2 regions of the Hoeflea algicola genome follow, and region 1 is predicted to be linked to the other one. Evidence: predicted binding sites of a transcription regulator. Region 1 holds the regulator's gene; the other holds the start of a gene.
What was found. Region 1 encodes LexA, which represses DNA repair genes until DNA is damaged. Its sites were predicted from a motif close to TGTTCNNNNTGTGTTCNG; they were not measured.
Positions count from the first base shown of each region.

Region 2: a site for LexA is predicted at 3,387-3,404, ahead of OEG84_RS08180 (sel1 repeat family protein). Genes of this name have one in related genera too.

Region 1 is NZ_JAOVZR010000001.1:613,153-620,992, reverse strand. It holds gene moaC (cyclic pyranopterin monophosphate synthase MoaC) at 1-5, shown strand, start outside; gene OEG84_RS03135 (molybdopterin molybdotransferase MoeA) at 5-1,216, shown strand; gene lexA (transcriptional repressor LexA) at 1,315-2,028, shown strand; gene OEG84_RS03125 (ComEC/Rec2 family competence protein) at 2,334-3,434, opposite strand; partial or broken gene OEG84_RS25445 (ComEC/Rec2 family competence protein) at 3,574-4,533, opposite strand; gene gltA (citrate synthase) at 5,180-6,469, shown strand; partial or broken gene lpxB (lipid-A-disaccharide synthase) at 6,580-7,741, opposite strand; gene OEG84_RS03100 (LpxI family protein) at 7,738-7,840, opposite strand, start outside.
Region 2 is NZ_JAOVZR010000001.1:1,664,983-1,672,822, forward strand. It holds gene glpD (glycerol-3-phosphate dehydrogenase) at 1-89, opposite strand, end outside; gene OEG84_RS08170 (AEC family transporter) at 206-1,162, opposite strand; gene OEG84_RS08175 (pyridoxal phosphate-dependent aminotransferase) at 1,547-2,659, shown strand; gene OEG84_RS08180 (sel1 repeat family protein) at 2,862-3,128, opposite strand; gene OEG84_RS08185 (DUF2147 domain-containing protein) at 3,600-3,941, shown strand; gene OEG84_RS08190 (glutathione S-transferase N-terminal domain-containing protein) at 4,072-4,773, opposite strand; gene OEG84_RS08195 (hypothetical protein) at 4,950-5,111, shown strand; gene OEG84_RS08200 (hypothetical protein) at 5,142-5,315, shown strand; gene OEG84_RS08205 (AMP nucleosidase) at 5,474-6,973, shown strand; gene OEG84_RS08210 (electron transfer flavoprotein-ubiquinone oxidoreductase) at 7,070-7,840, opposite strand, start outside.

The DNA.
Region 1 (7,840 bases):
AGTGATGGCGCTGATGCCAGTGGACGACGCACTTGCGCAGATACTCGAGGGAGCCGCCCCCCGGGGTGAGCCGGAAATGCTCGGCCTGGCCGAGTGTTTCGACCGGGTTCTGGCGCGCGATCTCAAAGCGCTGCGCACCCATCCCCCGTTTGCGGCATCAGCCATGGATGGTTACGCGGTGCGGGCGCAAGACGTGAAGGCCGGCACCGTGTTGAAGCTTCAAGGCGAATCATCTGCCGGGCACAGTTTTGACGGGACGCTTGAGCCGGGCTCGACAGTCCGCATCTTCACCGGCGCGCCGGTGCCAGCGGGCGCCGATGCTATTGTCATTCAGGAACATGTCTCACCGCTTGGCGACGGCACCGTGAGAATCAACGAGGCAGCCATAGACGGCCGGCATATCCGCCCTGCGGGTGTTGATTTCACAGAGGGAAAGGTGGGGCTCGAAGCCGGACGGCTGCTCGACGCGGGCGCGATCACCTTTGCAGCCGCCATGAACCACGCGAGCCTGCCGGTGGCACGCAGGCCAAGGGTGGCGATACTCGCCACCGGCGACGAATTGCGCCTGCCCGGCCAGAAGCTTGGCCCATCGCAAATCATTGCCTCGAACACCTTTGGAGTGGCGGCGCTGGCGCGTGGCGCAGGCGCCGACGTGATCGATCTGGGGATCGCCGAGGACCGGATGGAAGCGCTGGATGCGGCGCTTGATTCGGCAATTTCACAGGGCGCCGATGTGCTGGTGACCATTGGCGGGGCTTCGGTGGGCGACCATGATCTGGTGCAGGAAGCCATGACCGGGCGCGGTATGGCGCTCGATTTCTGGAAAATCGCCATGCGCCCGGGCAAGCCGCTGATGTCGGGACGGCTGGGTGAAATGCGGGTGCTAGGACTGCCGGGAAATCCGGCTTCGAGCCTTGTCTGTGCGTATCTATTCCTAGAACCGCTGGTGGCACGACTGGGCGGACGCCCTGCCCCGAAGCGGATCCAAAAAGCCATACTGACCAGAGACTTGCCGGAAAACGACCAGCGCCAGGACTATCTTCGTGGGGACCTTGCGCCGGGCCCCGAGGGCGGGCTCGAGGCAACACCGTCGCTACGTCAGGATTCATCATTGATGAAGATATTTTCGGATGCCCGCTGCCTGATCATTCGGCCGCCTTTTGCGCCGCCGGCAATAGCTGGCGACGCTTGCGATGTGCTGGTTTTGCGCCCCTGATGTTCCGTCAATGTTTCGGCTGCTCTTGCGGAACACATATAGAACATGGTATTTCGGTTCTGGTTTTGTTTCTCCTCGGGCACCGGGACGTATGAATCATGTTGACGCGCAAACAACACGAACTTCTGCTTTTCATTCACGAACGGATGAAGGAAAGCGGGATTCCCCCTTCCTTCGACGAGATGAAGGATGCGCTTAATCTTGCTTCCAAATCCGGGATTCACCGGCTGATCACGGCGCTTGAGGAACGCGGCTTCATCCGCCGCCTACCCAATCGGGCACGGGCGCTGGAAGTGATCAAGCTGCCCGAGAGCTACCAGAACAATTTGCAGCCGCGGCGCGGATTTTCGCCGAGCGTGATCCAGGGCAGCCTCGGTAAACCGGAATCGGTGCGTCGTGCAGTCCCTGCCAATGACGAACCGGCGACCACGGCAGAAGTGCCGATGATGGGCCGGATTGCCGCTGGCGTGCCGATTTCGGCGATTCAGAACAACACCCACAGCATCAACGTGCCGGTGGAAATGATCGGCCCGGGCGAGCATTACGCGCTTGAGGTCAAGGGTGATTCGATGATCGAGGCCGGCATTTTTGATGGGGATACGGTGGTAATCCGCAATGTTTCGACGGCAAGCCCCGGCGATATCGTGGTGGCGCTGGTCGATGACGAGGAAGCCACGCTGAAGCGGTTCCGCCGCAAGGGTGCTTCGATCGCGCTGGAAGCAGCCAACCCGGCCTATGAAACCCGAATTTTCGGCCCGGACCGGGTCAAGGTGCAAGGCAAGCTGGTGGGCCTGATCCGCCGCTATCACTAAAACTGCCCTGCCCGGCTGAACGGCCGGACGCGCAAACCGCGCGGTAAGACTTGAGACGAAAGCGGCCCGGATATCCCCTCGGATTTCCGGGCCGCTGTCATGAGCGGGTGGACGAAAGACAATTCTGGCGCCTTGGTACGGACCCAGACAGTATGGCGCCGGCATCTGCTGCTGCGGTCTGTTTTTATTGCCTGTTCGCGTGGTCGACTGAAGGCCGCACCTCAGACCGGACCGGGATTAACTTGAGAAATTCGTTATCTCGGAACCGCTGCCCGGTTTTGCGCGATGTGGGTTCGAGCCGCCTATTACGGCAAATCATAGCTTTGCGTCCGCCAGTCATAATAGCGCTGAACTGTCCACGGCCTGACGACCCCCTCAAGGGCTGCCTCGATGTCAAATACCGGACGTTTTCTGGGAGCACGGCCGCGAGCGCCGATACCACCGGATCCACGCACGGCCTGTGAAGCTACCCTGGTGGCAGCACTGGCACCGATCCCCGGCGGCGACCCTGGTGGATCGACATTGAGGATGCGAATCGCCAGGGCGCCGCTGCGACGCAAGCTGCGCGATGTGACCAGCGTCGCGCCGGAGCGGCAGGCGCTCATATAAACAGGGGTGGCGACGATCACCAGATCGGCGCGGTCACAAGCCGGGCCGATCAGTTCGGCGCGGTCAATGGCGATGATTGTCGCCTGCTTGTAAATCGCGGCGCAGACTCCCCGACTTGCGCACTGAAACCGGGAGGGCTGGTCTGCGGCAGCGGCCATCAGCGGATCGAGAATTTTTGCCTGCATTTCATGGGCCGCCTGTGTTTCGGGCTCGGTGGCTGTGGCGATCAAAGCGGTGCTGTGGGGCACTGGCGGCAGGTGCTGCGGACCGCGCAGAGCGGTCTGCCATTGCCGGAAGGTGAACTCCGAAGGGCGTGCGGCGTTGCTGGCAAGACCATCGGGGGTGTTCAGGCCAATCAGGCGGCCATCCTCGCTGACCAGAATATCGGGAGCCCGCGGCGCCAGCGGTGGTAACGCCAGCACGGCGCCTGCGGCGATCAGCGCGGTGCCCGCAAGCCGCAGTCGGCTGCGCAGCATGACCAGTACGATCAACCCAGCGCCTGCCGCAACGGTGGCGTGCAGCGGGATCTGACCGATCAGCAGATCGCCGCCGAATGCGTCGACATAGCGGGCGACGGCGATAACGCCGCGCAACCCCAACCCCATCAGTTGCAGCGGCCAGGCGTCGAGCCCGAACGGCATGGTCAGCATGGCGACCAGGCCTGAGGGCATGACCACGAAAGTCACCAGCGGCATGGCGAGCATGTTGGCGAGCAAGCCGTTTCCCGCCACCCGGTTGAAATGATGCGCCGAGAACAGACCAGTGGCGAGGCCTGCAACCAGCGAAGTGATCGCCAAGCCGATCAGCCCCCGGACAATCCGGGCCAGCCACTCCGGCGGTTTGAAGAAGCGGTGGGCGCTGTTGCCGCCCGATCTCGCGCGTTCGTCTTCGGCCGGTCAGCGCGGCATAGGCGGAGACCAGCGCTGCGGTTGCCGCAAACGACATCTGGAAACCGGGGCCAACCACGGCAGATGGCGAGATCAGGATGATCAGGATTGCGGCCAGCGCGACATTGCGCATGGTCAGTGCCGGCCGGTCGGCGAGAACTGCGACCAGCATGACAATTAGCATGATCCAGGCACGCAATGTCGGCACGCTGCCGCCCGAAATCAACAGGTAAGCGGTTGCGGTCAGCATGGCGCCAATGGCGGCTGCCTTTTTGACCGGCCAGGCTTCGACCAGCCCGGGAAACAGCGCCAGCCCCATTCTCAACCCGACGAACAGCGTGCCGGCGGCAAGCGCCATGTGCAGGCCAGAAATTGCCAAAATGTGAGCCAGGCCGGTTGCACGCAGCGCGTCGACCGTGGTCTGGCTGATGCCGAGCCGGTCGGAGACTGTAAGCGCCGCACCGATGCCGCCCGGATCACCTGGCAGAAGCGAGCGGATGCGCGCTGAGACATGTTCGCGGAGTTGCCGCAATTGGAATTTTGCTGCTTCGGCCAAGCCGGGGCTTGCCGGTGCGGCGGGAACCGCCCGTGGCGCCCGGTAGAAAAAGCCGTGCGCGCCGATGCCATTCACAAAGGCGCCGAAAGCAAAATCATAGCCGCCGGGCAAGACCGGCCCGGACGGCGCAGAAAGGCGTGCCCGGCCGCTGATCAGGCTTCCCACCGGTAGCGGGCTGTGCGGCGATCGCGCGACCAACCTGACCCGCCGTGGCGGCCGGCGGATCAGTGGATCGGCGGTGCCGGTAAGCCTGATCAGGTAGCGCACCCTGCCGCCCGCATCGAAATCACGCGCTTCGACGCGGCCGGTGACCTCGGTCGTCACATCCGAATCGAGCAGCGGCCCGGTGCCATGCAGCTCGACGGTGGCTGCCAGCGAACCGGCAAAAGCCGCCGCCGCAAGGCCGGCAATGCAGGCAGCGTTCGGGTGGCCGGCACGGGTGATCAGGGCCATCAGCAGAAATGACAGGAAGCCTGTGGCAAGGGGGAGAGCCGGCGGGTTTTCGGGTGCCATGTAGAACAAGCCGGCGCCCAACCCCATCATCACCGGGACAAGCAAAAACACCAATCCACGCCCCGTTTCCGCAGCGTTGGCGGATAGGACGGCCGCCCCGAACCGGGCCCGAAAACCCAGTGCGGTAAGGGCCGTGCGCTCGGTGAGACGCGGCGGCAGCCGTTGAAAATCAGTAACTCCATCAGGGCGCTGCAGCGCGGAGGATGACGGAAAATTGATCCCGTCCTCCAGTCCGTTAGCCAATTCTGTGCGTTTTGGCCGCATTGTGCACGCCCCGCTACAAGCGCAACACAATACACGCGTATTTGGTGCAATTGCCACCATAAATGGCACGCCGCGTGCGTGACTACCAAATTCCATGGCGAGCCACACAATCCGCAACTGATATGCCGCTTTTCACGGGCAATTCCAACGTGTTAGATTGGGTCATCGGATCGGGTGGACAGCTTGGCACTCTAATGCGGCGATGCACAATTAGCCTTGCGCATAGCTTGGCAGGGTCCCGGAAATCATATAGCTAAACCGGGACGGTCATCCAAGGCGTCGGACAAGCGCCGGGACGCCTGCATTTGTGGAAGGACATGCCATGGCAGACAAGAACGCGAAACTAACAATGGACGGAAACGAGGTCGAACTTCCGATCAAGGTCGGAACAATCGGTCCAAAGGTCGTCGATATCGGCGCGCTGTACAAGCAAACCGGAGCGTTCACCTACGATCCTGGCTTTACCTCCACCGCATCTTGCGAATCCAAGATCACCTTCATCGATGGCGATGAAGGCGTGCTGCTGCACCGTGGCTACCCGATCGACCAGCTGGCCGAACACGGCGACTTCCTCGAAGTCTGCTACCTGCTGCTTTATGGTGAATTGCCCACAGCCACCCAGAAGGCAGATTTCGATTATCGCGTAACGCGCCACACCATGGTGCATGAGCAGATGAGCCGGTTCTTCACCGGGTTCCGTCGCGATGCCCACCCGATGGCTGTCATGTGCGGCTGCGTCGGCGCGCTGTCTGCATTTTATCACGATTCAACTGACATCACCGATCCGCATCAGCGCATGGTCGCCTCGATGCGGATGATTGCCAAGATGCCGACACTGGCAGCGATGGCCTACAAATATCATATCGGCCAGCCGTTCGTTTATCCAACCAACGATCTCGACTATGCGTCGAACTTCCTGCGGATGTGCTTTGCCGTGCCGTGCGAGGACTATGAGGTCAATCCAGTGTTGGCACGCGCCATGGACCGGATCTTCATCCTGCATGCCGACCATGAGCAGAACGCCTCGACCTCGACGGTCAGGCTTGCCGGTTCTTCGGGCGCCAATCCGTTTGCCTGCATCGCCGCCGGCATCGCCTGCCTGTGGGGGCCCGCTCATGGCGGTGCCAACGAAGCGGCACTGACCATGCTGGCCGAAATCGGTACTGTCGACAAGATTCCCGAATATGTCGCCCGCGCCAAGGACAAGGACGATCCGTTCCGGCTGATGGGCTTTGGCCACCGGGTCTACAAGAACTACGATCCGCGCGCCAAGATCATGCAGAAGACCTGCCATGAAGTGCTCGGCGAACTCGGCATCAAGGACGATCCGATGCTGGAAGTGGCGATGGAACTGGAGCGAATCGCGCTCACCGACAGCTATTTCATTGAAAAGAAGCTCTACCCGAACATCGACTTCTATTCGGGCATCACGCTGAAGGCGCTGGGCTTCCCGACCACCATGTTTACGGTGCTGTTTGCACTTGCCCGCACCGTCGGCTGGATCGCCCAGTGGAGCGAAATGATCGAGGATCCGGGTCAGCGCATCGGCCGTCCGCGCCAGCTCTATACCGGCGAAGCCTCACGCGATTATGTGCCGGTGTCCAAGCGCTAAGACCGCGCCTACACCAGTTCTACCGATCAAAAAGGTGCCCTCCCTCGGGCGCCTTTTTGATTCTGTGATTTGAAAGTACGGCGGCGCTGCTGTGGCGACCTGCGACTGGATCAGCGGCCGATGACCGACAAAAGCGTTCTGGCGGCCCGGCCAGAAGCAGGCTCCGGGGTCTGCATGCGCGACCAGACGAGATCGAAATCTGCCAGCATCGCGGTGCGATGCAGCGTGTCACGCGCCAATTGGTCGGCTTCGCGCGCCAACCGCTCAGGCTGCACATGCTTGTCGTAATATTCGGAGACCACGACATGGCCGGCGATCATGTTGGGCAGCGCCCCGGTCCAGGTGATGATCATGCTGATAACCATCCGGGAGACCGGGTCAAGCTTGTAGGACGACATGTGCGGCACGCCGGCGAGCGCCAGTTCGAGCAACACGGTTCCCGAGGCGGCGATCGCCACATCGGCACGACCGAACGCTTCCCATTTCGCTGCCTCGCCGGTGACGACCTTGCAGTTAACGTCCCAGTCGAGCACCTTGTCACGGATCTCGCGTTCGACATGGGCCCCGGCGACAAGCACGAAGGTCATGTCGGGGTTGAGCAGGGACAGCTGCTTCGCGGCAACACCAAACACGTCGCCGAGGCGGGCCACTTCGCTGCGCCGTGAACCGGGCAGAATCAGGCACATCGGCGGGATGTCCTCGGTTTCGGATTGCCGCCGCGCAAGCTGCGCCTGGCGAGCGGCGAGCAGTCCCGGATCATCTGTCAGCCGGTGGCCGACATAGGTCAGCGGCGGGCCGCCCAGTTTGCTGACGATATCGGCTTCAAACGGAAAGATCGACAGGACGTGATCGACATAGGCCCGCATTGCCGGCGCCCGTTCGGGCTTCCAGGCCCATACCGTGGGGCAGACATAATTGACAATCTTGAGATCCGGCAAGGCCTTGCGAACCTTGCGGGCGACCCGGTGGCTGAAATCCGGACTGTCGATAATGAGCAGGCAATCGGGTCTGGCGGCGATGATGGCGTCTGCGGTCTGGCCGATCTCGCCGGATCAGTTTCGGCAAACGCCCGAGCACCGCGGAAATGCCGATGATGGACAATTCGCTGTAGTCAAACAGCGACGTCAGGCCTTCGGCGATCAGCTTGTCGCCGCCAACGCCTATCAGTTCGGGTTGCTCTCCGGTTTCAACCGCAAGCGCACGAACCAGATCGGCGCCAAGCGTATCTCCGGAAGGTTCACCGGCAACCACCGCCAGTTTCAGCGCGCTCATTGCGTGCGCCTCTTATCGTCAGATCGGAGACCGGTAACGAACAGCCCCAGCCGGTCAGCCTCAGCCACCAGCAGGTCGCGCTCGAGCACCAGTGCGCGT
Region 2 (7,840 bases), 1.1 Mb from region 1:
TATCCGCGCCCAACCGCATCACGGGCGATACCGCAACCATTGATGCCCCCCCCGATGACGAAAACATCATAGAGTTTGTCATGTGCCATTGGGCTCTCCGGCTCGGCGAATTTCCATACATTATTTCTAATGTGAACCCATTGCGAATGTCAAAAGAAAACAAACGAAACCGAAATACCAATTTGTGCAGTGCGACTTTTCGCACTCACAACATCAGGTCGGCAATGAACAGCCACACCCCGGTCGTCACCGCCGACAGCGCAGTGCCGAGCGTCATCGAGCTCGACGCCAGCCTTTGCCCGGTTCCGAGCCGGCTGGCGATCAGCCAGGAATTGACCCCGGCCGGCAGCGAAGCCGCGGCCACAGCGATCTTGACCTGAAATTCCGGCAGGCCCGCAAGCATCGCCAGGCCCAACGCCAGCGCCGGCATCAGCAGCAGTTTCAGCGACACCAAAGACAACGCCTGCCTGACCTGGCCGCGGATCCCGTAACCTTCAAGCGAAGCGCCCATGGCAAACAACGCAACCGTACCGGCAACGCCGGCCAGGCTGGCAACCACCCGGTCAACGACGCCGGGAAGCACGAACCCGGTATAGCGGGCAAGCACCCCCGCCAGAATTCCGATAATCAACGGGTTGGAAAAAAGCTGGCGCAGGAATTGAACCGACAGCGCAGACAGGTTCGCGGGACTTGTTACCGCACCGTCACGCCTGAGCGCCCATTCATAAAGCAGTATCGACGCCGCCATCATGATCGGCATGTGGATCGAGACGATCTGCGACAGCACTGCCAATCCTGCTTCGCCATACAGCCCGGTGATGAACGGGATGCCGAGCAGCACCAGATTGCCGAACCCCGCCGAGAGACCGGCGACAACCCCGGAGCGCGCATCGCGGCCAAAGCCGGCGCGGATCGTCAGATGAGCAAATCCCCAGGTTATGAAAACGGCGGAGAAATACACCGCCCACAACATCCAGGGCGCGCCATGATCGAAGCCCAAAGTTGAAATGGTGCGAAACAGCAACAACGGCAACGCGATGGTGAAAACGAAATCCGACAGCCCGTCACCAGTCTCCGGCTTGATCAGCCGAAAGCGGGTGGCTGCGAAGCCAATGGCAATCAGCGAAAAAACAACGAGGATGGTTTCGGCAAAGACGGGCAAGGTGGATGGACTCAGTGGCGATGGCGAAGGCTTGATGTTTAGGCCAGACACGGCACCGCGCAAGCCTCGCGCGTCACAATTCAACGCCCGGCAGTTCCGGCCCATGATCCTAACATACTCTCATTGACGGCCATGCAGCGGAATCACGCGAAAGCGCCATTCGCGCGTCAAGGTTTGCCCATTTACCGCAAGCGGCATCCGCAGACCGCGTCGATGGTCATCCTTCATGAATATTCGTTCGGGAAATGGCGGATCGGAGATCGAACTACGTCACGCTGATCTCCCGAAGCTCGACGCCGTCCCTTTAGCCGCGTGCGGGCGCTTGATACCGGCCAATTATGGCGTTACGGCTCACCTGCCCTTTGCCTAGCCCGGAGCCTTGCCATGCCCGCCTTCAGCCGCTTTACCGCTCTTGCCCAATCGCTGCCGCCGACCGTGCCCTTTGTTGGCCCGGAAACCCAGGAGCGCGCCCGGGGTGAAAGTTTCATCGCCCGGCTTGGGGCCAATGAAAGTGGATTCGGCCCCGCCCCATCAGTGATCCAGACGATTACCCGAGAGGCAGAGCTTTGCTGGCGCTACGGGGATTCGGAAAGCCATGACCTGCGCCACGCGCTGGCCGCTCATCTTGGGCTTGGCGCCGACAATCTGGTGGTCGGCGAAGGCATTGACGGTTTGCTGGGACTCCTGGCGCGGCTGATTGTCGAGCCCGGGACCTCGGTGGTCACCTCGCTCGGCGCCTATCCAACTTTCAATTTCCATGTCTCAGGCTTTGGCGGCAAGCTGGTCACCGTCCCCTACCGCGAAGACCGCGAAGATCTCGACGCGTTGCTTGCGGCCGCCCGCCGCGAAGACGCAGCGCTGGTCTACCTCTCCAATCCCGACAACCCGATGGGCACCTGGCACAGTGCCGACGATATCGTGGCCTTTGCCAGGGCATTGCCCGAAACCACGCTGCTGGCGCTTGACGAAGCCTATGGCGAAACCGCGCCGGCCGCAGCGCTTCCGGAGATCGCGACCCTGGCTGACATGCCTAACGTGCTGCGGTTTCGGACCTTTTCCAAGGCTTACGGGCTGGCTGGACAGCGTGTTGGATATGTCATTGGCGTGGCGGAAACGGTGTCCATGTTCCACCGTGTGCGCAATCATTTCGGGGTCAACCGGCTCGGTCAGTCCGCGGCCCTGGCAGCTCTTGCCGATCAGGCCTGGCTTGCCGACGTGGTGGACCGGGTGGTCAAAGCGCGGGACCGCATCAGTGCGATCGGCCGCTCTCACGGTTTCAAACCGATCCCATCGGCCACGAATTTCGTCACATTGGATTGCGGCGCCGGTGTCGAGCGCGCAAAAATGATCCTTGATGAATTGGCTAAACGCGGCGTCTTCATCCGCATGCCTAGCGTAGCCCCACTCAATCGCTGCATCCGCGTTTCCACCGGACCGGAAGCCGAACTCGCTATTTTTGAGAGTATTCTGGCCGAGGTGATGACCGATATCGGCTAGGCTGTCGCCGCTGCGGCTCGAAAATTGGGCGGTTCGCGCCGTAGACTATTGCCGTGCTTCAAAGAACAAGCGCCGCAGGTCGTTAAGGACGCGCGACGCTATTCTGATGCCTGTCGGTGTCGCCTGATGCTCAAGCGCGTCCCCGTCCCCACGGGGTCGACTTCCATTCCCTGAGGCGCTTTTTGCGCCATTGGCAAGAACATCAGTGCATAGTCATCCATTCGCGGGCGGCGCGCAGTGCCGCGGCCAGCTCAGACTTGCTCATGCTTTCAGACAATTCGGCGCGCAACGTAGCGGCTCGGTCGGAACCCTTGATGGCGGCAATGTTGAGCCACTTGTGGGCGGCAATGTAATCGACCGCGCATTCGCGCCCCGTCGCATACATCAGACCCATTTCGCAAAACACATCTGCCTTGGCTTCGCCGCCGATGCTGGCCTGATCTTGATCTCGAATTTCATAAAGTGCCATTGGTTCTGTCCCTGTAAAGTTTTGATTTCGTTGTCCCTGTCAGCTCCTGAGAAGCCGTCTTCAATTTGCTTGCGTCCGGTTAGGCCCGGCGCTGTCTTGTTGGATTGAAGTGTGCCGTGATCGGCTAAAAGGCGCGTTAAATTGCATGCTTAACTGGAGACGAACAAAGTTCAAACGCTTGGTAAATTTGCGATTTTGTTAAACATCCAAACCCTTGGATTCCGGTCAAAGCCGACAAATCGGTCTCTCAAACGCCACCGGAAAAAGAAACGAACGGCTAACCAAACATCCATTGCAATTTCTGAAAATCCGATCGATCTCCGCAAGATCGGGTTATTCATTGATCGTTAATCGCCCCCGAAACACACCGGGGCAGTGCCATCCTGTCGTCGAAATCCCAGTTTACCTTTACGTAAATGCAAGCTAAGTAAGAAATCGCCCGAACCGGGCGTGAATTCTGGGAGGAAAGACATGATTCGCAAACTGATTACCGCTGGCGCACTTGTCGCCGCCATGACAGCCCCGGCCTTGGCAGACCCGATCGAAGGCGCTTGGAAAACACAAGCCGGCGACAACGCCATGATCAGCAGCTGCGGAAGCTCGTTCTGCATCAAGCTTACTTCGGGCGATTATTCCGGAAAGTCGATCGGCAAGATGAAGGCCGACGGCAGTGGCAAGTATTCAGGATCCATCACCAAGCCATCCACTGGCAAAACCTACTCAGGCAGCGGCAAATTGTCAGGCAACAAGCTGAAGATGACCGGCTGCGTTCTCAAGATTCTGTGCGAAAGCCAGACTTGGAACAAGCTCTGACACCCCGATAGCGGCCCTGTCCGCCAGATCGCGCGTGCGCGTCTGGCAGTGTGGTTACACCGGAACGGGGGCTCTTGGCCCCCGTTTTCGCATCCAAATTTACTGCCCGGCGGAAACCGCGGTCAGCCGTTCACCGGGCCTTTTGCCCGAACAGCACCTTCTGCGCATCCTTGTCATCGCCCAGAGTCTTGCGGTATTCGATGCCGATCTCGCATCCCCTTGCCACCGCCGGCCGGGCCAGCAAGGTCTCGAACCAGCGCTTGAGATCGGGAAAATCAGCCAGATCCTGTCCTTGATTCTTGTGCGGCTTGACCCAACCGAAACAGGCCATGTCGGCAATCGAGTAATCACCCGCCAGAAACGCACGGCCGGCCAGCCGCCGGTTCATCACCCCGTAAAGCCGGTTGACCTCGTTGGTGTAGCGGTCAATCGCGTAAGGCACCTGCTCGGGCGCATATTGGCGAAAATGATGCGCCTGCCCTGCCATCGGACCGAGCCCGCCCATCTGCCAGAACAGCCATTGATCAACCTCGACCCGTGCGCGCTCGTCGGTCGGGTAGAATTGAGCGAATTTACGGCCAAGGTATTGCAGGATAGCGCCCGATTCAAACACCGAGATCGGCTCGCCGCCAGGACCTTCAGGATCGATAATAGCCGGCATCCGGTTGTTGGGTGAAATCGCTAGAAATGAGGGCTCGAACTGTTCACCCTGGCCGATATTGACGTAGTTGACCCGGTAGGGAACGCCCAATTCCTCAAGCAGAATCGTGACTTTCCAACCATTCGGCGTCGGCCAGTAGTAAAGTTCGATTGCCTTGTCCTGCACGCTCATCAGCCATCCCTTCCATGCTCCTTGCAAGATGTGGAACGCTTCGCCGCTCTTGGCAAGCGCTGCCCCCATCCGACCGGGCACACGTTAACGTGTTTGAACGGCAGATGAACGGACACCTCAGGCGCCGTTCAGCCACGTCATGCGATTGTCTCCTCAACATCAGGGGATCGACACACATGACCACTCTAGCCCGCCGCTTCATCATCGTCTGCCTGATCTTCGTGATCTTCGCACTTCTGATGGCCGCTGCTGTCGCCAATTCCGAACGCACCACCTCGGGTTGGCACAACGGCGCAATTGAAGCCTGCACTTTTCGCTTTGGCGCGCGCTGCAACTAACCCCGCTGAATTCCCCAAGAGGATTATGCCTTGTCCAACCGAACATATAATTCCCTGTCCATCCTGTTGCGGATTGTTGCTCTCACCGCGTTCTTCGTTGGTCCAGTCGGCGCCTATGCCTACGCCAACGCCGGCGACAAGGGACCCGGCATGACCGGCGCGGGCTTCGTGCTCTACATGTCATTGCAGCGTAACAGCCTTTGACCCAAGGCGCGCGGTGACGTGTTGAGCGGCGGCCGAGTGTCATCACCAGCCTTGGGAAAGCAGCACAACCTCCGCACCCGAATAGACGCTTGCAGCCTGAAGGTCCTTACGGCGCCGATAGTCTTTTCCTTGTCAATATTTCTCGTATATAACGATGTATGGTACAACGAATCTCTTCACAGACAGCCACCGGCTTCATCTCGCCCGACCCGATCGAACCGCAGGAATTTTCCAATGCGGTCGATGCTGTGGCAGCGATTGAGGCCATTTATCACCGCAACACCGAATTTTTATGCGGGGCGTTTCACAGCCTTGCAACAGACAAGCCGAAGGGCCGCTACCGGGCCTTCTACCCTCAGATCAGCTTTGAAACGACATCGTTCGGCATGGTCGATTCCCGCCTGTCCTACGGACATGTGGTGTCGCCGGGTCGCTATGCCGCAACCATCACTCGGCCATCGTTGTTTCGCAGCTACCTGACGACGCAGTTTGAATTGCTCTTGCGCAATCACGGCACCCCGCTGACGGTATCGGAATCCGACACGCCAATTCCGCTGCATTTCGCCTTCGGCGAAGGCGCCTATGTCGAGGCCGCCGTTGCCGACAAGCTCGACATGCCGCTGCGCGACCTGTTCGACACGCCGGATCTCGCCACCACCGACGATGAAATCGTCAATGGCCTGTATGAACCCGGTCCCGGCGAAGCACTGCCGTTGGCGCCGTTCAAGGCGCAACGCATCGACTATTCCTTGGCCCGGCTGTCGCACTACACCGCCACCGCGCCCGATCATTTCCAGAATTTCGTGCTGTTTACCAATTACCAGTTCTACATCGACGAATTCTGCGATCACGCTCGCTCGTTGATGGCCGAAGGCGATCATGATTACGAGTTCTTCGTTGAACCGGGCAACCTGATCACGCCGGTCGGCCATCGCAGCCCGACCGAAGGCATCGCCCCGGCGCGGCTGCCGCAGATGCCCGCCTACCATCTCAAGCGCAAGAATCATGGCGGCATCACCATGGTCAATATCGGCGTCGGCCCATCCAACGCCAAGACCATCACCGACCACATCGCCGTGCTCAGACCGCATGCCTGGCTGATGCTGGGCCATTGCGCCGGGCTTCGCAACAGCCAGAAGCTGGGCGATTATGTGTTGGCCCACGCCTATGTGCGCGAGGACCATGTGCTCGACGATGATCTACCTGCATGGGTGCCGATCCCGGCGCTGGCTGAAGTGCAGGTTGCCGTTCAGGAAGCTGTCGCCGACATCACCGGTCTCGAGGGCTATGATCTCAAGCGTATCATGCGCACCGGCACGGTCGCCACCATCGACAACCGCAACTGGGAACTCAGGGACCAGCGCGGCCCGGTGCAGAGGCTGTCGCAATCGCGCGCCATTGCGCTCGACATGGAATCGGCCACCATCGCCGCCAACGGTTTCCGCTTCCGCGTGCCCTACGGCACACTGCTCTGCGTCTCCGACAAGCCGTTGCATGGCGAACTCAAACTGCCCGGCATGGCCTCGGCCTTCTACAAGAACCAGGTCAACCAGCATTTGCAGATCGGCTTGCTGGCCATGCAGAAGCTCGCCGCCATGCCGCCTGAACGGCTGCATTCACGCAAGCTCAGAAGCTTCTTCGAGACCGCTTTTCAGTAACCACAACGAAAAGACGCGCCGGAAGGCCCGGCGCGTTATATTTTTCATTCCATATACAACAAGATGGACCTGGCCGGAATCTCTTCCGGCCCACCCTCACATATTGGTATAGACCGGCCCCTCGCCGCCCTGGGGCGGGACCCAGTTGATGTTCTGGTTCGGATCCTTGATGTCGCAGGTCTTGCAGTGCACGCAGTTCTGCGCGTTGATCACGAAGGTCGGCACACCGTCGGTTTCCACCCATTCATAGACACCGGCCGGGCAGTAGCGCTGCGACGGGCCCGCGTAGACTCCGAGTTCGGAAGATTTCTGCAGCGCCAGATCGGCAACCTGCAAATGCACCGGCTGGTCTTCTTCGTGATTGGTATTGGACAGATACACCGATGACAGGCGGTCGAAGGTCAGCACCCCGTCGGGCTTCGGATAATCAATCTTCTTGTGCTTGTCAGCCGGCTCCAGCGCCGCGAAATCGGCCTTGCCGTGCTTCATGGTTCCAAATGGCGAAAATCCGAACAGGGTATTCAGCCACATATCGAGCCCACCCAGCGCCACCCCGCCGATGGTGCCAAGTCGCGACCACATCGGCTTGACGTTGCGCACCTTTTTGAGATCAGCGCCAATCTCGGAACTGCGCCAGGCGTCGTCATAGCCTTGCAGCACATCCTGAGCCCGGCCGCCGGCAATTGCCTCCGCCGCATGTTCGGCGGCCATCATGCCCGACAGAACCGCATTGTGTGATCCCTTGATGCGCGCAACGTTGACGAAGCCGGCCGAACAGCCGATCAGCGCGCCGCCCGGGAAAGCCAGTTTCGGCACCGACTGCCAGCCGCCTTCGGAAATGGCACGCGCGCCATAGCCGAGCCGCTT